DNA from 2 places in the Pseudomonas sp. L-22-4S-12 genome. Region 2 is predicted to be linked to the other one. Evidence: predicted binding sites of a transcription regulator. Region 2 holds the regulator's gene; the other holds the start of a gene.
What was found. Region 2 encodes LexA, which represses DNA repair genes until DNA is damaged. Its sites were predicted from a motif close to CTGTNTNNNNANACAG; they were not measured.

Region 1 (11,428 bases), on a different contig from region 2:
ACGCCGGCCTCCTCCAGGGCGCGGCAGATCTTCAGCGGGGTCTGGCCGCCGTACTGCACGATCACGCCTTTCGGCTGCTCGACCCGGACGATCTCCAGCACGTCTTCCAGGGTCACCGGCTCGAAGTACAGGCGGTCGGAGGTGTCGTAGTCGGTGGAAACGGTTTCCGGGTTGCAGTTGACCATGATGGTCTCGTAACCGTCTTCACGCATGGCCAGCGCCGCGTGCACGCAGCAGTAGTCGAACTCGATGCCCTGGCCGATACGGTTGGGGCCGCCGCCGAGGATCATGATCTTGTCGCGGCTGGACGGCGCGGCCTCGCACTCTTCCTCGTAGGTCGAGTACATGTAGGCGGTGTCGGTGGCGAATTCGGCGGCGCAGGTGTCGACGCGCTTGTACACCGGCAGCACTTTCAGCTTGTGCCGATGGGCGCGCAGGCTCTTCTCGGAAACGCCGAGCAGCTTGGCCAGGCGCGCATCGGAGAAGCCCTTGCGCTTGAGCTTGAGCATCAGCTCATAGTCGATGGAGGACAGGCCGAGGGTCTTGACCTTCTCCTCGTCCTTGATCAGATCCTCGATCTGCACCAGGAACCATTCGTCGATGTTGGTCAGCTCGAAGATTTCCGCCACGGTCTTGCCGGCGCGGAAAGCATCGGCCACGTACCAGATACGGTCGGCACTGGGCACGGTCAGTTCGCGGCGCAGGGTGCTTTCGGCTTCCGGATCGTTCAGGTCGAGCTTCGGATCGAAGCCGGCAACGCCCACTTCCAGGCCGCGCAGGGCTTTTTGCAGGGATTCCTGGAAAGTGCGGCCGATGGCCATGACTTCACCCACGGACTTCATCTGGGTGGTCAGACGGGCGTCGGCCTTGGGGAACTTCTCGAAGGCAAAACGCGGGATCTTGGTCACGACGTAGTCGATGGCCGGCTCGAACGAGGCCGGGGTGCGACCGCCGGTGATGTCGTTGCTCAGCTCGTCGAGGGTGTAACCTACGGCCAGCTTGGCGGCGATCTTGGCGATCGGGAAGCCGGTGGCCTTGGAGGCCAGTGCCGAGGAACGCGACACGCGCGGGTTCATCTCGATCACGACCATACGACCGGTGTTCGGGCAGATGCCGAACTGCACGTTGGAGCCGCCGGTTTCCACGCCGATCTCGCGCAGTACCGCCAGGGAGGCGTTACGCAGGATCTGATATTCCTTGTCGGTCAGGGTCTGGGCCGGCGCCACGGTGATCGAGTCGCCGGTGTGCACGCCCATCGGGTCGAAGTTTTCGATGGCGCAGACGATGATGCAGTTGTCCTTCTTGTCGCGGACCACCTCCATCTCGTATTCCTTCCAGCCGATCAGCGATTCGTCGATCAGCAGTTCGCTGGTCGGCGACAGATCCAGGCCGCGGGCGCAGATTTCTTCGAACTCTTCACGGTTGTAGGCGATACCGCCGCCGGTGCCGCCCATGGTGAAGGACGGACGGATGATGCACGGGAAGCCAACCTTCTCCAGTACGCCGTAGGCTTCTTCCATGTTGTGCGCGATGCCGGAAACCGGGCAGGCCAGGCCGATGTCTTTCATCGCTTTGTCGAAGCGCGAACGGTCTTCGGCCTTGTCGATGGTGTCGGCGTTGGCACCGATCATCTCGACGCCAAACTTTTCCAGGATGCCGTGCTTTTCCAGGTCCAGGGCGCAGTTCAGCGCGGTCTGGCCACCCATGGTCGGCAGCAGGGCGTCCGGGCGCTCCTTCTCGATGATCTTGGCCACGGTGGACCACTTGATCGGCTCGATATAGGTGGCATCGGCCATGGCCGGGTCGGTCATGATGGTGGCCGGGTTGGAGTTCACCAGGATGACGCGGTAGCCCTCTTCCTTCAGGGCCTTGCAGGCCTGGGCACCGGAATAGTCGAACTCGCAGGCCTGGCCAATGACGATGGGGCCGGCGCCGAGGATCAGGATGCTTTTGATGTCTGTACGTTTTGGCATGGGGTAACTCTCGAATTCCTGGACTCAGCGATCAGCGACGGGCGGCCATGGCGGAGATAAAGCGATCGAACAGCGGGGCGACGTCGTGCGGGCCCGGGCTGGCTTCCGGGTGTCCCTGGAAGCTGAAAGCCGCCTTATCGGTACGCTCGATGCCCTGCAGGGTGCCGTCGAACAGCGACTTGTGGGTGGCGCGCAGGTTGGCCGGCAGGCTCGGCTCGTCCACGGCGAAACCGTGGTTCTGGCTGGTGATCATCACCACACCGGAATCCAGATCCTGTACCGGGTGGTTGGCGCCGTGGTGGCCGGTGCCCATCTTCACGGTCTTGGCGCCGGAGGCCAGGGCCAGCAGCTGGTGACCGAGGCAGATACCGAAGACCGGAATCTCGGTCTGCAGCACATCCTTGATCGCCTGGATCGCGTAGTCGCACGGCTCGGGATCGCCAGGGCCGTTGGAGAGGAACACGCCGTCCGGGTTCAGCGCCAGTACGTCGCTGGCCGGAGTCTGCGCCGGCACCACGGTGAGGCGGCAGCCGCGCTCGACCAGCATGCGCAGGATGTTGAGCTTGACCCCGTAGTCGTAGGCAACCACGTGGTAAGGCAGCTCGCTGGCGGCGATTTGCGGGTGGCTGTCGGTTTTCAGCTCCCAGGTGCTTTCGCGCCACTCGTAGCGCTCGGTGCAGCTGACCACTTTGGCCAGGTCCATGCCTTTCAGCCCGGGGAAGCTGCGCGCCAGCTCCAGGGCTTTTTCCTCGGTGGCGTCAGCGCCAGCCAGGATGCAGCCGTTCTGCGAGCCCTTCTCACGCAGGATGCGGGTCAGGCGCCGGGTATCGATGCCGGCGATGGCGACGGTACCGTTTTCCTTCAGGTACTCGTCCAGCGGCTGCTTGTTGCGCCAGTTGCTGGAGATCAGCGGCAGGTCACGAATGATCAGGCCGGCCGCCCACACCCGGTTGGATTCGGCATCTTCCGGCGTGGTGCCGGTGTTGCCGATATGCGGATAGGTCAGGGTGACGATCTGCTGGGCATAGGAAGGATCGGTGAGGATTTCCTGATAGCCGGTCATGGCGGTGTTGAACACCACTTCACCGATGGTATGGCCGTCGGCCCCGATTGCTTCGCCGCGGAAAATGCTGCCGTCGGCAAGGGCGAGTATGGCTGGCTTAGTCAAGAAGACCTCCCTAGATCTGAAACTTGTACAAACGCAGGTTGTAAAAAAGCGGGATGACGTATTGACCGTCACCCCGCTTTTTTATCTGATTCATTCTGCGTTACTTTTAGTGGACACACTAAAGCAGAAAGCTTACAGGAAAGTGCCTTTTCGGTCCACCGTCTGAGTGGACCGTTCAAGCATTTCAGCTCAGCCCCAGCACGTCCTGCATGTCATACAGCCCGGCCGGCTGGCTTTGCAGCCACAGCGCCGCACGCACCGCGCCCTTGGCGAAGGTCATCCGGCTGGAGGCCTTGTGGGTGATCTCCACCCGCTCGCCGTCGGCGGCGAACAATACGGTGTGGTCACCGACCACGTCGCCGGCACGCACGGTGGCGAAACCGATGGTCTCGCGCTCGCGGGCACCGGTCTGGCCTTCGCGCCCGTACACCGCGACTTTCTGCAGATCGCGCCCCAGGGCACCCGCCACCACCTCACCCATGCGCAACGCGGTACCGGACGGCGCATCGACCTTGTGCCGATGGTGCGCCTCGATGATCTCGATATCGACCTCGTCACCCAGCACCCGAGCCGCGGTATCCAGCAACTTGAGGCACAGGTTGACGCCGACGCTGTAGTTGGCGGCGAAGACGATCGGGATCTGCTTGGCTGCCTCGACCAGCAACTGCTTCTCCTCCGGCGAGAAGCCGGTGGTGCCGATGACCATGGCCTTGCCTGCCTGGCGGCAGACCTCCAGATTCTTCAGGGTCACCGAGGGGTGAGTGAAGTCGATCAGCACATCGAACTGATCCAGCACCGCATTCAGGTCACCCGCCAGGGCCACGCCGATCTTGCCCAGCGCCGCCAGCTCGCCGGCATCGGCACCGATCAGACTGCTGTCCGGGCGATCGATGGCGGCGGTCAGCTGGGCGCCATCCGCCTGACCGACCGCCTCGATGAGGATCTTGCCCATGCGCCCGGCGGCGCCCATCACTGCAATACGTCGCATAGTCGATTCCTTAGAGCTTGCTTACGATCTCGCGAGCTAGAGCCAGGCTAGGCGCTACGTCAGTAACAGCCTACGGCTGGTCAAAGCGGCGAGGAAGCGGAGTTTACAAGTAGTAAATGAGCATTCCGAGCCTGTTTTTAACGACGCCTGGCCGACGCGCAGCAGATCGTGGGCAGCTCTTAGATGTCGCCGAAGAACCGCTTCACGCCGTCGAACCAGCCGCTGGCCTTGGGCGAATGGGTACTGTCGCCTTCCAGCGACTTGCGGAACTCTTCCAGCAGCTCGCGCTGGCGCTTGTCCAGATGCACCGGGGTCTCCACCGCCACCTTGCACAGCAGGTCGCCGGCACCGCCGCCACGCACCGGGGCCACGCCCTTGCCGCGCAGACGGAACAGCTTGCCGGTCTGGGTGCCTTCTGGAATCTTCAACTTGACCCGACCATCCAGGGTCGGCACTTCCAGCTCGCCACCCAGCGCCGCGTCGGCGAAGCTGATCGGCACTTCGCAGTACAGGTGCTTGCCGTCGCGCTGGAAGATCGCGTGCTCGCGCACGTTGACCACCACATACAGGTCACCCGCCGGACCACCCATGCTGCCGGCCTCGCCCTCGCCGGACAGGCGGATACGATCGCCGGTATCGACGCCTGGCGGCACCTTGACCGACAGGGTCTTGCTCTCTTCCACCCGGCCCTGGCCGTGGCAGGAGCCACAGGGGTCGGTGACCATCTTGCCGCTGCCATGGCAGCGCGGGCAGGTCTGCTGCACCGAGAAGAAGCCCTGCTGCATGCGCACCTGGCCGATGCCGCCACAGGTGGTACAGGTCACCGGACTGGTGCCCTTCTTCGCCCCGCTGCCATCGCACGGCTTGCAGTTGACCAGGGTCGGCACGCGAATGGTCACGGTGGTGCCGCGCACGGCCTCTTCCAGATCCAGCTCCAGGGTGTAGCGCAGATCCGAGCCGCGCTGGGCGCCACCGCGCGAACCGCCGCGGCCGCCACCGAAGAAATCACTGAACACATCGCCGAATATGTCGGAGAAGTTCGCCCCGCCACCGCCGAACCCGCCGCCACCCATCTGCGGGTCGACGCCGGCATGACCGTACTGGTCGTAGGCCGAACGCTTGCCCGCATCGGAAAGCACTTCGTAGGCCTCGTTGGCCTCCTTGAATTTCTCTTCCGAAGCCTTGTCGTCCGGATTGCGGTCCGGGTGGTGCTTCATCGCCAGGCGCCGGTAAGCCTTTTTCAGCTCGGCCTCGCTGGCGCCGCGCTCGACACCGAGCACTTCGTAATAGTCACGCTTGGACATACATCAACACCTTTAAATTCGTCTGCCCCAGACACGCCAACGCGGGAGCAAGCTCCCGCGCGGCGAATCGCACCTGCCGAAGCCAGGCTTCGGCGGGCGGGAACTGAGGTAAGCCGTGGCTTACTTGTTGTCCTTGACCTCTTCGAACTCGGCATCGACCACGTCGTCGGCCGCGTCCTTGGCTTCGTCGGCACCCTGGCCGGCAGCACCCGGCTGCGGCTGCTCGGCGTACATCTTCTGCGCCAGCGGCGTGGTGACTTCGGACAGGGCGTTCATCTTGGCCTCGATGGCCGCCTTGTCGTCGCCCTTGACCGCAACTTCCAGCTCGCCCAGCGCCTTCTCGATGGCCGCCTTCTCGTCGGCAGTGGCCTTGTCGCCCGCCTCGGTGACCATCTTGCGGGTGGCATGCACCAGACCGTCGCCCTGGTTGCGCGCGGTAACCAGCTCCTCGAACTTGCGGTCTTCCTCGGCATTGGCCTCGGCGTCACGCACCATCTGCTCGATTTCTTCCTCGGACAGGCCGGAGTTGGCCTTGATCACGATGGACTGCTGCTTGCCGGTGGCCTTGTCTTTGGCACCGACGTGCAGGATGCCGTTGGCATCGATGTCGAAGGTCACTTCGATCTGCGGCACGCCACGCGGCGCCGGCGGAATCTCGGCCAGGTCGAACTTGCCCAGCGACTTGTTCTGCGAGGCCTGCTTGCGCTCGCCCTGCAGCACGTGGATGGTCACCGCGCCCTGGTTGTCGTCGGCGGTGGAGAACACCTGCGACTTCTTGGTCGGGATGGTGGTGTTCTTCTCGATCAGCGCAGTCATCACGCCGCCCATGGTTTCGATACCCAGGGTCAGCGGCGATACGTCGAGCAGCAGCACGTCCTTCACGTCGCCAGCCAGCACGGCGCCCTGGATGGCGGCACCGATGGCCACGGCTTCGTCCGGGTTGACGTCCTTGCGCGCTTCCTTGCCGAAGAACTCGGCAACCTTCTGCTGCACCAGCGGCATGCGGGTCTGACCGCCGACCAGGATCACTTCGTCGATGCTGCCGACGTCCAGACCGGAGTCCTTCAGGGCGATGCGGCACGGCTCGATGGTACGGGTGACCAGGTCTTCGACCAGGGCTTCCAGCTTGGCGCGGGAAATCTTCACGTTGAGGTGCTTCGGACCGCTGGCGTCTGCAGTGATGTACGGCAGGTTGACGTCGGTCTGCTGCGCGGACGACAGCTCGATCTTGGCCTTCTCGGCGGATTCCTTCAGGCGCTGCATGGCCAGCGGATCGCCCTTGAGGTCGATGCCGGACTCTTTCTTGAATTCGTCGACGAGGTAGTCGATCAGGCGGATGTCGAAGTCCTCACCACCGAGGAAGGTATCGCCGTTGGTGGCCAGCACTTCGAACTGGTGCTCGCCGTCGACTTCGGCAATCTCGATCACCGACACGTCGAAGGTACCGCCGCCCAGGTCATAGACGATCACGGTGTGGTCGCCCTTGCCCTTGTCCATGCCGTAGGCCAGCGCCGCCGCGGTCGGCTCGTTGATGATGCGCTTGACGTCCAGACCGGCGATGCGACCGGCGTCCTTGGTGGCCTGACGCTGGCTGTCGTTGAAGTAGGCCGGAACGGTGATCACCGCCTCGGTCACGGCTTCGCCGAGGTAGTCTTCGGCGGTCTTCTTCATCTTCTTCAGCACTTCCGCGGAAATCTGCGGCGGCGCCATTTTCTGGCCCTTCACGTCGACCCAGGCGTCACCGTTGTCGGCCTTGGCGATCTTGTAGGGGACCATCTTGATGTCTTTCTGTACCACTTCTTCTTCGAAGCGACGACCGATCAGGCGCTTCACCGCGTACAGGGTATTGTGCGGGTTGGTCACCGCCTGACGCTTGGCGGACTGGCCGACCAGGATCTCGCCGTCATTGGTGTAGGCGATGATCGACGGCGTGGTGCGCGCGCCTTCGGCGTTCTCGATGACCTTGACGTTACCGTTTTCCAGAATGGCGACGCAGGAGTTGGTGGTCCCCAGGTCGATACCGATAATCTTGCCCATATTCACTCTCCCGAAACTTGATCTTTAACCTTGATTGCGCGACCCGTTGAATGGATTGGCCGCACCAGCACTAAATCGCTTGCTCTAACAGATGGGGTCGGACTCGCCGATTTCAAGCCTGCTCGTCGATCGACGGCGGAGCGATGCTCGGCGCCTTGCTCACCACGACCATGGCCGGGCGCAACAGGCGACCGCTGAGCAGATAGCCCTTCTGGAACACCTTGAGCACGGAGTTCGGCTCGACATGGGTGCTTTCTTCCATGGCCATCGCCTGGTGGTGCTCCGGATTGAACGGCGCGCCATGCGGGTCGACCGCTTCCAGCTGGTAACGCTTGAGGGTGTCGTGGAACAGCTTGAGGGTCAGCTCCATGCCTTCGCGCACCGGGCGGATCGACTCGTCGTTCGGGTCGGACAGCTCCAGGCCGCGCTCCAGGCTGTCGACTACCGGCAGCAGGTCATTGGCGAACTTCTCCAGGGCGAACTTGTGCGCCTTCTCGACGTCCTGCTCGGCGCGACGGCGCACGTTCTGCAGATCGGCGGCAACCCGCAGGGCATTGTCCTGCGCCTGCGCCAGCTGCTCCTCGAGGGCTTGCACACGTGCCGCCAGATCCTCGCCAGCGCCCGCCTCGGCGTTCTGGGCGTCCTGCGGGTTCTGCGGGTTCTGCGTATCCAGGGTCTGTTCGTCAGCCATTAGGTCCTCCTGTTCAATGCGGGGGCAGGTCAAGGCCTGCTGCTTCTGTCGCCTATATGGGGCTCGATCACAAGGTTTCAAGGGTTATTGTCAGGACAAAACAAAACACTGTATAAATAGCCAGCACAATTTTTTGGGAGTGATCTCCATGCTGGTGCACCTGTCCGTTCACAACTACGCCATCGTCGAACACCTGGATCTGGAGCTGGCCCGCGGCATGTCGGTGATCACCGGCGAGACCGGCGCCGGCAAGTCGATCATGCTCGACGCCCTCGGCCTGGCCCTCGGCGACCGCGCCGACAGCGGCGTGGTGCGCCCCGGCGCGGACAAGGCGGACATCCTCGCCAGCTTCGACCTGGACGACATCGCCGAAGCCCGCGCCTGGCTGGCCGAACGCGACCTGGATAACGACGGCCCGTGCATCCTGCGTCGCGTGATCACCAGCGAAGGCCGCTCGCGCGGCTACATCAACGGCAGCCCCTGCCCGCTGGGCGACCTCAAGGCGCTCGGCGAACTGCTGATCGACATCCACAGCCAGCACGAGCACCAGTCGCTGCTCAAGCCCGACACCCACCGCCGCCTGCTCGACGAGTACGCCGGCAGCCAGGAGCTGGCGCGCCAGGTGCAACTGGCCGCCCAGCGCTGGCGCCAGACCCGCCAGGAGCTGCAGCGCCTGACCTCGACCAGCGACGAGCAGCGCGCCCGCCACCAGTTGCTCAGCTACCAGCTGGAGGAGCTGGAGAGCCTCGCCCTCGGCGACAACGAACTGGAGCAGCTGGAGCAGGAACACAAGACCCTGAGCAACGCCGAGCAGCTGCTCGGCGCCTGCCGCCAGGTGCTCGACCTGTGCAGCGAAAGCGATGCCGGCAACGTGCTGTCGGCCCTGACCGCCAGCCTCAATCGCCTCGGCGCGTTCAGCAGCCAGCCCGGCGCCCTCGGCGAAGCCAGCAACCTGCTGGCCAGCGCGCAGATCCAGGTCGAGGAAGCGGTCGGCGAGCTGAACCGCTTCATCGACCACTTCGACGCCGACCCGCAGCGCCAGCAGATCCTCGAAGAACGCCTGGACACCATCTATACCCTGGCGCGCAAGCACCGCATCCAGCCCACCGAACTGGGCGAGCTGCAGCAGCGCCTGCTGGAAGAACTGGAAGGCCTGAACGCCGACGACCAGGCCAGCGAACGCCTGGCCGAGGAACTGGCGGCCTATGCCCGCCATTACCAGGACAAGGCCGCCGAGCTGAGCCAGCTGCGCCAACAGGCCGCCGAGCGCCTGGCCACCGCCGTACAGGCCGAGATGCAGGGCCTGGGCATGCCCGGCGGGCGCTTCAGCATCCAGCTGCAGGCTGGCAGCGCCGAGGAACCGCAGCCTCATGGCCTGGAGCAGGTCGAATTCCTGGTCAGCGCCAACCCTGGCCTGCCGCTGAAATCCCTGGCCAAGGTCGCCTCCGGCGGCGAGCTGTCGCGCATCAGCCTGGCGATCCAGGTGATCACCGCGCAGACCTCGCGGGTGCCGACCCTGGTGTTCGACGAAGTCGACGTCGGCATCGGCGGGCCCACCGCCGAAGTGGTCGGCCAGCTGTTGCGCCGCCTCGGCGAACGCGGCCAGGTGCTCACCGTCACCCACCTGCCGCAGGTCGCCGCCCAGGGCCACAACCACCTGTTCGTGCACAAGCAGCGCGGCAGCGAGGAAACCCGCACCGCCGTGGCGACCCTGGACACCGCGCAGCGGGTCGAGGAAGTGGCACGCATGCTCGGCGGGGTCGACCTCACCGAGGAATCCCTGCAGCACGCGCGCAAGATGGTCAGCAGCGCGCAGCTCTGAGATTCCAGACATGAAAAAGGCGCCCCGCGGGGCGCCTTTTACATTCGAGTCGTGACACTTACTTCTTCTTGCGCACGTACAGCACCAGGTTGTGATCGACCAGCTCGAAGCCGTGCTTCTTGACGATCTCTTTCTGCAGTTTCTCGATATCCGGATCGAAGAACTCGATGACCTCGCCGCTGTCGACGCAGACCATGTGGTCGTGGTGCCCGCCGTCGGCCAGTTCGAACACGGCATGGCCGCCATCGAAGTTGTGGCGCTCGACCAGACCGGCCGCCTCGAACTGGGTCAGTACCCGGTACACGGTGGCCAGGCCGACGTCTTCGCCCGCCTCCATCAGCGCCTTGTACACATCCTCGGCACTCATGTGGCGCTGGCCGGAAGTGGCCGAGTCGAGCATCTGCAGGATCTTCACGCGCGGCAGGGTTACTTTCAGGCCAGCTTTGCGCAGTTCGCTATTTTCAACCATGGTCGGCTTTCTCTAGGTTGCTGCTTCGCAGCTTCCGTTTATGCGGGTATGATCGGGGTTTACTTTGCCCAGCCAAGATAGTGGAAGTCACCCACCGATGCAAAACACCAAGCTCCTGCTGTCCAGCCTCACGCTCGTGGGTCTGCTCGCACTCGCCGGTTGTTCATTTCCCGGGGTTTATAAAATCGACATCCAGCAGGGCAATGTCGTAACGCAGGACATGATAGACCAGTTGAAGCCCGGAATGACCCGCCGACAAGTGCGGTTTATCATGGGCAACCCGCTGATCACCGACACCTTCCACGCCAACCGCTGGGACTACCTGTACAGCATCCAGCCGGGTGGCCGGCAGCGCTACCAGGAACGCGTCAGCCTGATGTTCGGCGGCGACGACCAGCTGATCGGCCTGGCCGGCGACTTCATGCCGGGCGTCAGCCGCGACCAGGAAATCCTCGGCGAAGACGGCCAGAGCAGCGTGGTCAGCCAGCCGCAGCAAACCACCGAAGAACCGGCCAAGCCGGGCTCGCTGCTGGAACAGATCCAGCGCGAAGTGGACGCCGCCGAACCGGTCGCCGTACCGATTCCGGAGCCGCTGGAAGCCACTCCGCAGTAAACTGCGGAAAGCAAAAAGCCCGGTTTTCACCGGGCTTTTTTGTACCTGGGCGAAAGCTACTCGCCCTGTTCACCGGCCCGCGCCAGCGCCGCCTTGGCCGCGCGCTGCTTGCGCACCTCTTTCGGGTCGGCGATCAGCGGCCGGTAGATTTCCACCCGCTCGCCCTCCTCAATGATCCGCTCCTCGGGCCTGGCCACCGCCTTGCCGAAGATGCCCAGCGGGCTGTGCGCCAGATCCAGGCCGGGAAAGTGCGCATCCAGCCCGGAGCGCAAGGCCACGTCGCGCACGCTGCTGCCCGCCGGCACGCTCAGGCGCAGCAGCTTCTGCTTGTCGGCCAGGGCGTACACCACCTCCACGAAGATG
Region 2 (11,428 bases):
TCGAGAGCGAGTACGGCAAGAAGTACCTGCCGGCCAAGCCGAATGTGTATTCGAGCAAGGAGGGCGCCCAGGAGGCGCACGAGGCGATCCGCCCGTCCGACGTAAACCTGCGCCCGACCCAGATCTCCGGCATGGAGCGCGACGCCGAGCGCCTCTACGAGCTGATCTGGCGCCAGTTCGTCGCCTGCCAGATGCCGCCAGCCGAATACCTGTCGACCAGCGTCACCGTGGCCGCCGGCACCTTCGAGCTGCGCGCCAAGGGCCGTATCCTCAAGTTCGACGGTTACACCAAGGCGCAGCCGCAGCAGAGCAAGCCGGGCGAAGACGACGTGCTGCCGGACATGAACGAGGGCGAGGCGCTCAAGCTGATCAAGCTCGACCCCAGCCAGCACTTCACCAAGCCGCCGGCGCGCTTCTCCGAAGCCAGCCTGGTCAAGGAGCTGGAGAAGCGCGGCATCGGTCGTCCGTCGACCTACGCGGCGATCATCTCGACCATCCAGGAGCGGGGCTACGTGGCGGTGCAGAACCGTCGCTTCTACGCCGAGAAGATGGGCGACATCGTCACCGAGCGCCTCAACGAGAGCTTCGCCAACCTGATGGACTACGGCTTCACCGCCGGCATGGAAGAACATCTGGATGATGTGGCCCAGGGCGAGCGCGACTGGAAGCACGTCCTCGACGATTTCTACGGCGACTTCAAGAAGAAGCTGGAAGTGGCGGAAGTGGCCGACAGCGGCATGCGCGCCAACCAGCCGACCCCGACCGACATCGCCTGCCGCGACTGTGGTCGGCCGATGATGATCCGTACCGCCTCCACCGGCGTGTTCCTCGGCTGCTCCGGCTACGCCCTGCCGCCGAAAGAGCGCTGCAAGGCCACCATCAACCTGATTCCGGGCGACGAGATCGCCGCGGATGACGAAGGCGAGTCCGAATCGCGGGTGCTGCTGAACAAGCACCGCTGCCCGATCTGCGCCACGGCGATGGATGCCTACCTGCTGGATGAAACCCGCAAGCTGCATATCTGCGGCAACAACCCGGATTGCTCGGGCTACGAGATCGAGCAGGGCCAGTACCGGATCAAGGGTTACGAGGGCCCGAGCCTGGAATGCGACAAGTGCGGCAGCGAGATGCAGCTGAAGACCGGTCGTTTCGGCAAGTTCTTCGGTTGCACCAACAGCAGCTGCAAGAACACCCGCAAGCTGCTGCGCAGTGGCGAGGCGGCGCCGCCGAAGATGGACGCGGTGCCGATGCCCGAGCTCAAGTGCGAGAAGGTCAACGACACCTACGTGCTGCGTGACGGCGCCTCGGGCCTGTTCCTGGCCGCCAGCCAGTTCCCGAAAAACCGCGAGACCCGTGCGCCACTGGTGATGGAGCTGATCCCGCATAAAGACGAGATCGATCCGAAATACCACTTCCTGCTGGATGCGCCGAAGAAGGATCCGGAAGGCCGCCCGGCAGTTATCCGCTATAGCCGCAAGACCAAGGAGCAATATGTGCAGAGCGAGGTGGACGGCAAACCCACCGGCTGGCGCGCCTTCTTCGACGGCGGCAAGTGGAAAGTGGAAAGCAAGGGCTGATCGATCCGTTGCGGCGCGCCTGGCGCGCCGCTAGGCGATCTGCCGCGCACGAGTCTGGAGAGCCTTGCCATGGCGCAAGAACTGTATACCCGCACCAACCAGAAGATCTATTTCGCCGGTCTGGCCCTGGAAAATCTGCGCAAGGCCGAAGAAGGCCGGGCCATGAACGGTCTCGGCCAGGTTCAGGCCGAGCGCGAGGCGGCGCTGTTTCACCTGTACGGCGCGCTGCTGGGCTTGTGCCATGAGATTGCCGGCTACTACCGTTTGCCGCAGGCCAATGTGCCGCGCGCCGAATTGCTGCTGAATCAGGCCGTGCTGCAGGCGGCTCCCAGCCCGGAACTGGCCGAGCTGGTCGAGCTGGCGCAACAGCCGGAAACCTGGCTGGCGCAGTTGCTGCAGGCCTACGCCAAGCTGTTCCAGCCGCCACAGGCGCCGAAGACGGCCAAGGTCGATCCGACGTTGCCGCTGATCCAGGCGGTCAGTGTCGAAGAGGAGGTGCCGCCGCTGGGGCGCGAAGAGCTGGAGGCCTGGCGGCAGCAGCTCAAGCAGCTGGCCCTGCATTTTCGCGAGTCGCTCAGCGAGTGCTGAGAACCTGTTCAAAGTCTGCTGCGCGTTGGCCATGCTGCGTTGAAATCGGGCTCAGAATGCTCATTTACAGCTCGTAAACTGCGCTTCTTCGCCCAATTTCGCCTTGCCTGGCTCTAGCTCGCGAGACTTTGAACAGGTTCTGAGTACAGGATGGGTGGGCTAGGGCGGTTTTCCCTGGGCTGTTACACTGCGGGCCTGATTGGAGAACTTGTTTATGCCCACATCCTTCCTGGAAATCGTCGAGCTTCCTGACGGCCGTATTGCCCTGCGCCGTGCCGAGGATGAGGAAACCCTGGTCACCCTGGATTTCTCCGCCGACGCCAAGGCGTTCCTGCAGGGGCAGCATGTCGAGGTGGCCAAGGCCATGCTCAATATCGGCGTGCAGATGGCCGGCCGGCTGGCCGAAGGCGATCTCGAACACGACGATCAGCCGCGCGTTCTGCACTGATCCTGTGTCTGGGCGAGTCAGGCTCGCCCGGCGCCACCCGTCTCTCCACTTTGGCTAGGTCACTGCGACGCTAGCCGGATCAATCCAGACGAATATTCAGGCTCTGCGCGCTGCCTAGGCGGGCGGCGCTGCTCAGGCTTTGGCGCTGCGTCGGCTGCAGATCGATCCAGCTGACCACGGTATGGCTGCGCCCCAGGCGCAGCGCTTCGCAGGCGAGTTCGAGGGCATTCTGCCCGGCGCGCGGTTGCAGAAGCAGTAGGCGATCCAGGTTGAGGCCCGCACTGCGCAGCCAGGCGGTGGTCAGGCTGGCGGGCGGTGCGACCAGGGTCAGCCAGCGGGCATCCTGGTTCTGGCTCAGCTCACGCAGTACCGGCCCCAGCAGGTGGCGGCAGTGGCCGAGGGAGCCGGACAGGGCGAGCTCGCTGATCGGCTCGGGTTCTTCCAGCCAGGCCGGCAGCTCGGCCGAATCGAGTAGGAGAGGGGCCATGCTCTGCCCCAGGAAAGCTTCAAACAGCGGAAGTTGCGAACGATTCAGCGACTGCGGGAACTGCATGAAGCTCTCCTTACTACTTAGTGGCGAATCACGTTAGCGGCGGATCACGCCGACACTCAAACCTTCGATGATCAGATCCTGTTCTTCCAGATTCACTTCGATCGGGGCGAACTCGGGGTTTTCGGCTATCAGCAGCACCTTGTTGCCGCTACGCTGGAAGCGCTTGACGGTGACTTCGTCGTCGATGCGGGCGACTACTATCTGGCCGTTGCGGGCCTCGCGGGTGGTGTGTACGGCAAGCAGGTCGCCGTCGAAGATGCCGATATCCTTCATGCTCATGCCGCGCACCCGCAGCAGATAGTCAGCGCGCGGATGGAAGAAACCCGGGTTGATCTGGCAGGACTCTTCGACATGCTGCTGGGCCAGGATCGGCGCACCGGCGGCGACCCGGCCGATTATCGGCAGGCCTTCTTCTTCCTGGGCTTCCGGCTCGTAACCGGGAATGCGGATGCCGCGCGAGGCACCGGGAGTCATCTCGATGGCGCCCTTGCGGGCCAGGGCCTTGAGGTGTTCCTCGGCGGCGTTGGGCGACTTGAAGCCCAGCTCCTGGGCGATCTCGGCGCGAGTCGGCGGATAACCATTGGCTTCCAGGCAACGCTTGATGAAGGCGAGGATTTCGGCTTGGCGGGGCGTGAGCTTGAGCATGATGGTCGTCTGTCTGTTTATACAGTTGCTGTGATTATATACAGTGATATTGCCCTGGCAACTGTTCTTTTCACGGCACCGGCCCGGGCTTTTGTACCGCCTGCCTGCTTGGCGCAAAGCCTGGGCAATCTGCACTATGGTTAAATGCGTGACCGGTCGGCCATGATTGGGCTCATGAGACTTGACACGGCACCGACCTGAAACGTATGTTTCAAACAAGTGTTTGTCAGGTGGAGATGTCATGGCTCAGTCAGAAACTGTCGAGCGCATTCTTGATGCGGCAGAGCAGTTGTTCGCGGAAAAAGGCTTCGCCGAGACTTCTCTGCGTCTGATCACCAGCAAGGCTGGGGTCAATCTGGCGGCGGTCAACTATCACTTCGGCTCCAAGAAGGCGCTGATCCAGGCCGTGTTCTCGCGCTTCCTCGGGCCGTTCTGCGCCAGCCTGGAAAAGGAACTGGATCGTCGCCAGGCCAAGCCCGAGAGCAAGGCCGGCCTCGAGGATCTGCTGGAAATGCTGGTGGAGCAGGCCCTGGCGGTCAAACCGCGCAGCGGCAACGACCTGTCGATCTTCATGCGCCTGCTGGGGCTGGCCTTCAGCCAGAGCCAGGGCCACCTGCGTCGCTACCTGGAAGACATGTACGGCAAGGTGTTCCGCCGTTACCTGGTTCTGCTGCACGAAGCCGCGCCGCGCATCCCGCCGCTGGAGCTGTTCTGGCGGGTGCACTTCATGCTCGGTGCGGCTTCGTTCAGCATGTCCGGGATCAAGGCGCTGCGCGCCATCGCCGAGAACGATTTCGGCGTGGATACCTCGATCGAGCAGGTCATGCGTCTGATGGTGCCGTTCCTCGCCGCCGGCATGCGCGCGGAAACCGGCGTCAGCAGCGAGGCACTGGCCAGCGCCCAGCTGAAGCCTCGGGCCAAGGTCGCCGCCGCGGCAAAAGCCTGATTGCGGCTGTGCCCGGGCGGGCCGATCGGCTAAGCTAGCCGCCTATGCGTTCGCTCGATTTCCTGCACATTTCCCTCGCCGATCAGTGCCTGTACGGTTTTGCCGACGGGCAGCTGCTGCTGCGCCTGCCCGTCTCCACGGCTCTGAATGGGTCGGGGGAGCGCAGCGGTTCGAATTGCACGCCACGCGGCCGCCATCAGGTGCGGGCGAGGATCGGCGAGGGCTTGCCACTGGGTGCTGTTTTGCGCGGGCGGCGCTGGACCGGCGAGATCTGGAGCCCCGAGCTGGATCGGCAGTTTCCCGGGCGCGACTGGATCCTCACGCGCATCCTCTGGTTGAGTGGCTGCGAGCCGGGCATCAACCGCCTGGGCGCGGTGGATACCTTCCGGCGTTACATCTATCTGCACGGTACTCCCGAGCGGGAACCCATGGGCGTGCCGCTGTCCCATGGCTGCGTGCGCCTGCGCAACGCCGATTTGCTGACCCTCTTTCCCCGTGTGCCGCTGCATTGTGCGGTACTGATCGATGAGGCGCCGTGCCCCGCGTGGGCGGCTGCCGATCTCGGCTAAGGACTATTCGTGAAGACTCCCCTGTATGGTTCGCTGATGCTGGACGTGCAAGGCACCTGGCTGACCGCCGAGGACCGCCAGATCCTGCGCCAGCCGCAAGTGGCCGGGCTGATCCTGTTTGCCCGCAATATCGAAGACCCGCGCCAGGTGCGCGAGCTCTGTGCGGCGATCCGTGCCGTACGGCCGGATCTGCTGCTGGCGGTGGACCAGGAAGGCGGCCGGGTGCAGCGCCTGCGCCAGGGCTTCGTGCGCCTGCCGGCCATGCGCGCGCTGGCCGACAACGACAACGCCGAGTACCTGGCCGAGCAGTGCGGCTGGCTGATGGCGACCGAGGTGCTGGCGGTCGGCCTCGACCTCAGCTTCGCCCCGGTGCTGGACCTCGATCATCAGCGCAGCGCGGTGGTCGGTAGCCGCAGCTTCGAGGGTAATCCCGAGCTGGCGAGCAAACTGGCGGGTGCCTTCATTCGCGGCATGGCGGCAGCCGGCATGGCTGCCACCGGCAAGCACTTCCCCGGCCATGGCTGGGCCGAAGCCGACTCCCACGTGGCGATCCCGGTGGATGAGCGCAGCCTGGAGCAGATCCGCGGCAGCGACCTGATTCCGTTCCAGCGCCTCAGCCAGCAGCTGGCGGCGGTGATGCCGGCCCATGTGATCTACCCGCAGGTCGACAGCCAGCCGGCCGGTTTCTCCCGGCGCTGGCTGCAGGACATCCTGCGCGGCGAGCTGGGCTTTACGGGCGTGATCTTCAGCGACGACCTGTCCATGGCCGGCGCCCATGTGGTCGGCGATGCCGCCAGCCGCATCGAGGCGGCGTTGAATGCCGGTTGCGACATGGGCCTGGTGTGCAACGACCGCGGCGCCGCCGAGCTGGCCCTCAGCGCCCTGCAGCGCCTCCAGGTGCAGCCGCCCAAGGGCCTGGCGCGCATGCGCGGGCAGGCCTTCGCCACCACCGAATACCGCCAGCAGCCGCGTTGGCTGACTGCCGTGGCCGCCTTGCGCGCCGCGCAGCTGATCGATTGAGCTTGCTGTTGAAAAGGATAAGCGCATGACTGTCTACGCCATCATCGGCGGCACCGGCCTGACCCAGCTGGAAGGCCTGACCCTGACCGAGGAACTAGCCCTGGATACGCCCTACGGCGCGCCATCGGCAGCCATCCAGCGTGGCCTGTACGCCGGGCGCGAGGTGCTGTTCCTCGCCCGTCATGGCCATCCGCATCGCATTCCACCGCACCAGGTCAACTACCGCGCCAACCTGTGGGCGCTCCGCCAGGCCGGCGCGCAGGCGATCATCGCGGTCAACGCGGTGGGTGGCATCCATGCCGCCATGGGCAGTGGCCACCTGTGCGTGGCGCACCAGATCATCGATTACACCTGGGGCCGCGAGCACACCTACTTCGCCGGGGATATCGAGCACGTCACCCATATCGATTTCAGCTACCCCTATGACGAACCCCTGCGCGGCAAGCTGATCGATGCCTTGCAGGCGCTGGGCCATGCGCACAGCAGCCATGGCGTGTACGGCGCCACCCAGGGCCCGCGCCTGGAAAGCGTGGCAGAGATCGCGCGCATGGAACGCGATGGCTGCGATATCGTCGGCATGACCGGCATGCCCGAAGCGGCTCTGGCCCGCGAGCTGGAGCTGCCCTATGCCTGCCTGGCGCTGGTGGTCAATCCGGCGGCCGGCAAGTCCAGTGGCATCATCACCATGGCCGAGATCGAGCAGGCCCTGGCCGATGGCATCGGCAAGGTCAAGGCGGTACTGGCGCGCGTGTTGGCGGGCTGAGCGCACCTGCTGTAGGCCGGCGGCTGCTGCGTGGCTGGAGGCGGGTGGTGTTCAGTCTCGCCCGGGCCCCACGAGAATCCGCACAGTCGGTGCCGCAAGGCCAAGTGGCCTGGGTCAGCGGCTGGTTGGCGCAGTGAGCTCGGCGGGCTGAAGCTGTTCCTGCAACAGCTGCAGCGCGGCTCGCACGAACGGCCGGCGCTCGTCGCTGGCCACGGCGGCCTGCCAGTGGAAGACCATGCCCTCGACCCCTATCGGCCTCACCAGCAGGCCCAGTTCGTCGCCCAGCAGTTGGCGTCGTGGCAGCAGGCTGATGCCGGCGCCGGCGCGCACCAGGGCGATGATCGCCGGGATGTCCTGAATATGCTGCAGCGAACCCAACTCGATGCGTTGCGGATGCAGGTAGCGGCGGTAGAGGAAGGACTGCTCCAGTTCAAAGTGATAGAGCAGGTCGATCCCGGCCAGGTCGCCGGCTTCCAGCCAGGGCTTGGCGCCCAGGGGGTGGCCCGGCGGCAGGATGGCGACCATCTCGTCACGGTTCAGCGCCAACCAGTCGACGCCGCTGGTCGGGCTGGTTTCGCCGAGGATGGCGATATCGCAGTCATGGGCCAGCAGGCTGTCGAGCAGGTTGGGCACCTGTTTGACCTGCACCTCGATCAGCGGGAAGCGCTGGCGGAGCTGCAACAGGAAGCTCGGCAGCCAGTCGCTCAGGTGCATGCGGTCGATGGCCAGGCGCAGGCGTCCGGAGTCGCCGCGGGCATAGCGCGCCAGATGCTCTTCCAGAACCGCCACGTCGCCGAGGATGCGCTGGGCATGGCTGTCGAAAGCCAGGCCGGCCTCGGTCGGCAGCATGGCCTTCTGTGTGCGCTGGAACAGGGCTAGACCCAGGCGCTCTTCCAGTTCGGCCAGCTGCTTGCTCAAGGCCGGTTGTGAGATGAACAGCGCCTCGGCGGCGCGGGTCAGGTTGCCGGTCTGGCTGATGCTGCGCACCAGGCGCAGGTGCTTCATTTCCAGGCGCACGAATGCCGCTCCATTTCCAAGGGTCTGTTGCCGTTTCGTTCACGGTCGCGACGGAGCCCGTTTTTGTGCGGGACTAGGCGCGAGAGGCGAGGTTTGGTCGTCCAAATGAGCCGTCGAGTAACGACGGCCCGCGCAAAAACGGGCCCGTCCCTACGGGTTGCGCGCAAAATCGCGCCATGCGTCGTTGCGGGACTTGCCAAGGGAATGACCATTGCCTGCGTCCCACGCCTAGCCTGTCGCGATTTTGCGCAGCAACGCGGTTCGCGAACGAAACGGCAACAGACCCTGGTGACTGCCGGCGCCATCTTCTCCGTTGCGCCGGCAGTGGGCAAGCCGGGGGCGGATCAGTCGAGCTGGCGCGCCGGGATCAGGTCGGAGCGCTGGTCATCGATCCGGCGAATGGCCACCTGACAGCCGCCACTGACCCGCGGATCGGCGCGCGATTGCAGGACCACCAGCTGCCCGCCGATTTTCTTCAGCAGGGCGCGGTCGTACTCCATCAGGCGGTGGCAGGCGGCCACGTCGCCGCTGCCTTCCAGCGAGCAGGGGAAGCGGATCTCGCAGTAGGCGGTGTCGTCCTCCAGGCGCTCGATCTGCCAGAACTGCGGCAGGCCGAACAGGCGGCGCCATTCCTCGGCGATGGCCAGGGTGCCGTGCCGCGCTTGGCCACGGTTCTTGCGCCAGATCAGCTGCGCCAGCAGGCGCGCCAGCCAGCGCGTGCGCCAGTGCCAGGCGGTACGCGCCAGCGGGCCGGTGAAACCGTTGACCCGCCGGTAGAGGGCGATCTTGCTTTCGTCACTGCTCATTGCGGCAGCAGCAGGAGCACGCTGACGGCCAGCAGCACCAGCATGGTCAGGCCGTGGCTGACCTGGCGCAGCAGTAAAAGACGGGCTAACAGGCCGGTGCAGTAGAGCAGACGCAGCATGATGAAGGCGAAGCCGAGGGCGGCGGTCAGCGCCGGGCTGATCTGCCCACTGGTTTCCCCCAGATAGAGCAGGACGATGAACAGCACCGACTGCTCCAGGCTGTTGCCGTGGGCGCGCACGGCCTTGAGCAGATCGGTCTGGCCGCCATCGCCGAGGGCGATTTGATGGCGCATGCGCAGGCGCGAGACATTGAGTGACAGGCCGATCAGCAGCAGAGACAGGATCGCGGCGATATAGATGCTGTAGGGCATGGGGTGTTCCTCGTTGTTGTTATGGTTACTGGCGAGGTTAGGGGCAGGCGCCGGCGAAGTAAAAGCGCCAGTACTCATGGTGGCGATTCCCTGGGGTTATGGCAGGCTGAGAAAGGCTATGTACCCGTTGTGTGTTGCTGCGCAGCGTTGCTGTATGGGGTAAGCGGCTGATCGTGGGCGCGAATTCATTCGCGATCAGGGCCAGCGCCGAGTGGCCTGTTTATCGCGGATAAATCCGCTCCCACTAGAACTCGATGACGGGTGCAACACGGAGCGGTTCCGTAGACAAAAGAAAGCCCGACACGAGGTCGGGCTTTCGAGGGGCCGGCAGGCCGGGAAACTAGGCGGCGGGACGCTGCTGGCGCTGGTAGAGGAACTCCAGCACCGCCGTGCGGTACTCGTGGTACTGGCTGTCGTTGGCCAGGGCCAAGCGGTTGCGCGGACGCTCCAGCTGCACTTGGACGATATCGCCGATGGTCGCCGCCGGGCCGTTGGTCATCATCACGATGCGATCGGACAGCAGCACCGCCTCGTCGACATCGTGGGTGACCATCACCACGGTGCTGTGGGTCTCGCCGACGATGCGCAGCAGCTCGTCCTGCAGGTGGGCGCGGGTCAGGGCGTCCAGCGCACCGAAGGGTTCGTCCATCAGCAGTACCTTGGGTTCCATGGCCAGGGCGCGGGCGATGCCGACGCGCTGTTTCATGCCGCCGGAGATCTCGTTGGGGTGCTTGTGCGCGGCATGGTCGAGGCCGACCATGTGCAGCGCGGCGGCGGTGCGCTCCTTGAGCTGGGCCTTGTTCTCCTTGCCGGCGAAGACCTTTTCCACCGCCAGATGGACGTTGCCAAAGCAGGTCATCCAGGGCAACAGGCTGTGGTTCTGGAACACCACGGCGCGCTCCGGGCCGGGGCCGTCGATCTCGCGGCCATTGCAGATCAGGCCGCCTTCGCTGGCCTCCAGCAGGCCGGCGATCAGGTTGAGCACGGTGGATTTGCCGCAGCCGGAGTGGCCGATCAGCGAGACGAACTCACCTTTGGCGATGCTCAGGTTGACGTCACTGAGCGCCTGGAAGCGGCCTTTCTTGGTATCGAAGTGTTTGCTGACGCGGGTCAGCTCGACGAACTTGTCCATGGCGAACTCCTTAGCTGGCGTAGTCGAAGCGCTTGGCCAGCAGGAGCAGGGCTTGCTCCAGGGCCAGGCCGACCAGGCCGACGATGATGATGGCGATGAGGATGTGTTCGACGTTGAGGTTGTTCCATTCGTCCCACACCCAGAAGCCCAGGCCGGTGCCGCCGGTGAGCATTTCCGCGGCGACGATCACCAGCCAGGCCACGCCGATGGCCAGGCGGATGCCGGTCATCAGGTGCGGCAGCACGGCGGGGAAGAGGATGCGGGTGAGCACCTTGAACTCCGACAGCTTGAGCACGCGCGCCACGTTGAGGTAGTCCTGCGGCACGCTGGCGACGCCGGCGGCGGTGTTGAGAATGATCGGCCAGATCGAGCTGATGAAGATCACCCAGATCGAGGCCGGACCGGCAGCTTCGAACACCAGCAGGCCAATCGGCAACCAGGCCAGTGGCGAAACCGGGCGCAGCAGGCTGATGATGGGCGAGAGCATGTTGGCGAGGAAGGCGAAGCGGCCGATGGCGAAGCCGAGCGGAATACCGATCAGCGCCGCCAGGCCGAAGCCCAGACCGACACGGCCAAGGGAATGCAGGATATTCCAGCCGATGCCCATGTCGTTCGGGCCGTTGTCGTAGAACGGATCGGCGAACAGCTCCAGTGCCGAATACCAGGTCGACAAGGGGCCCGGCAGGCCTTCGCTGCGGGTGGCGATCAGGGCCCAGACGCCGATGAACAGGGCAATGCCGAGCAGCGGCGGAATAACTGCCTTGATCAGGTTGGTGAGGGCCTCCGCGCCAGGCAGGGCCCGGCGCGGAGTGCTGCTGGGGGCAACCGGGGTGGCCATTGTCAGTGGTGTTTTCACTGGAGCGTTCATCTAGGTGCCTCCGAAAATCAGGCTTTAATCGCGAAGGAATTGGCGTAGGCGGCCGGGTTGGAACCGTCCCACACCTTGCCGTCGATCAGGGTGCTTGCGCGCATCACGCTGCTCGGCACGGCCAG

Region 1: recN (DNA repair protein RecN) is a predicted target of LexA. The motif match lies at 8,270-8,285, and genes of this name have one in related genera.

What each region holds. Positions count from the first base shown of each region.
Region 1 covers NZ_WELL01000003.1:258,466-269,893, reverse strand. The annotation lists gene carB (carbamoyl-phosphate synthase large subunit) at 1-1,973, opposite strand, end outside; gene carA (glutamine-hydrolyzing carbamoyl-phosphate synthase small subunit) at 2,005-3,141, opposite strand; gene dapB (4-hydroxy-tetrahydrodipicolinate reductase) at 3,326-4,129, opposite strand; gene dnaJ (molecular chaperone DnaJ) at 4,309-5,433, opposite strand; gene dnaK (molecular chaperone DnaK) at 5,554-7,470, opposite strand; gene grpE (nucleotide exchange factor GrpE) at 7,583-8,161, opposite strand; gene recN (DNA repair protein RecN) at 8,310-9,983, shown strand; gene fur (ferric iron uptake transcriptional regulator) at 10,042-10,452, opposite strand; gene F3I16_RS10470 (outer membrane protein assembly factor BamE) at 10,550-11,065, shown strand; gene F3I16_RS10465 (RnfH family protein) at 11,122-11,428, opposite strand, start outside.
Region 2 covers NZ_WELL01000002.1:406,566-417,993, forward strand. The annotation lists gene topA (type I DNA topoisomerase) at 1-1,577, shown strand, start outside; gene F3I16_RS08485 (DUF6586 family protein) at 1,647-2,165, shown strand; gene F3I16_RS08490 (hypothetical protein) at 2,380-2,613, shown strand; gene sulA (SOS-induced cell division inhibitor SulA) at 2,693-3,166, opposite strand; gene lexA (transcriptional repressor LexA) at 3,200-3,811, opposite strand; gene F3I16_RS08505 (TetR/AcrR family transcriptional regulator) at 4,053-4,757, shown strand; gene F3I16_RS08510 (L,D-transpeptidase) at 4,802-5,326, shown strand; gene nagZ (beta-N-acetylhexosaminidase) at 5,348-6,346, shown strand; gene F3I16_RS08520 (S-methyl-5'-thioinosine phosphorylase) at 6,372-7,109, shown strand; gene F3I16_RS08525 (LysR family transcriptional regulator) at 7,224-8,126, opposite strand; gene F3I16_RS08530 (hypothetical protein) at 8,471-8,932, opposite strand; gene F3I16_RS08535 (MAPEG family protein) at 8,929-9,303, opposite strand; gene F3I16_RS08540 (ABC transporter ATP-binding protein) at 9,644-10,435, opposite strand; gene ntrB (nitrate ABC transporter permease) at 10,446-11,303, opposite strand; gene F3I16_RS08550 (CmpA/NrtA family ABC transporter substrate-binding protein) at 11,321-11,428, opposite strand, start outside.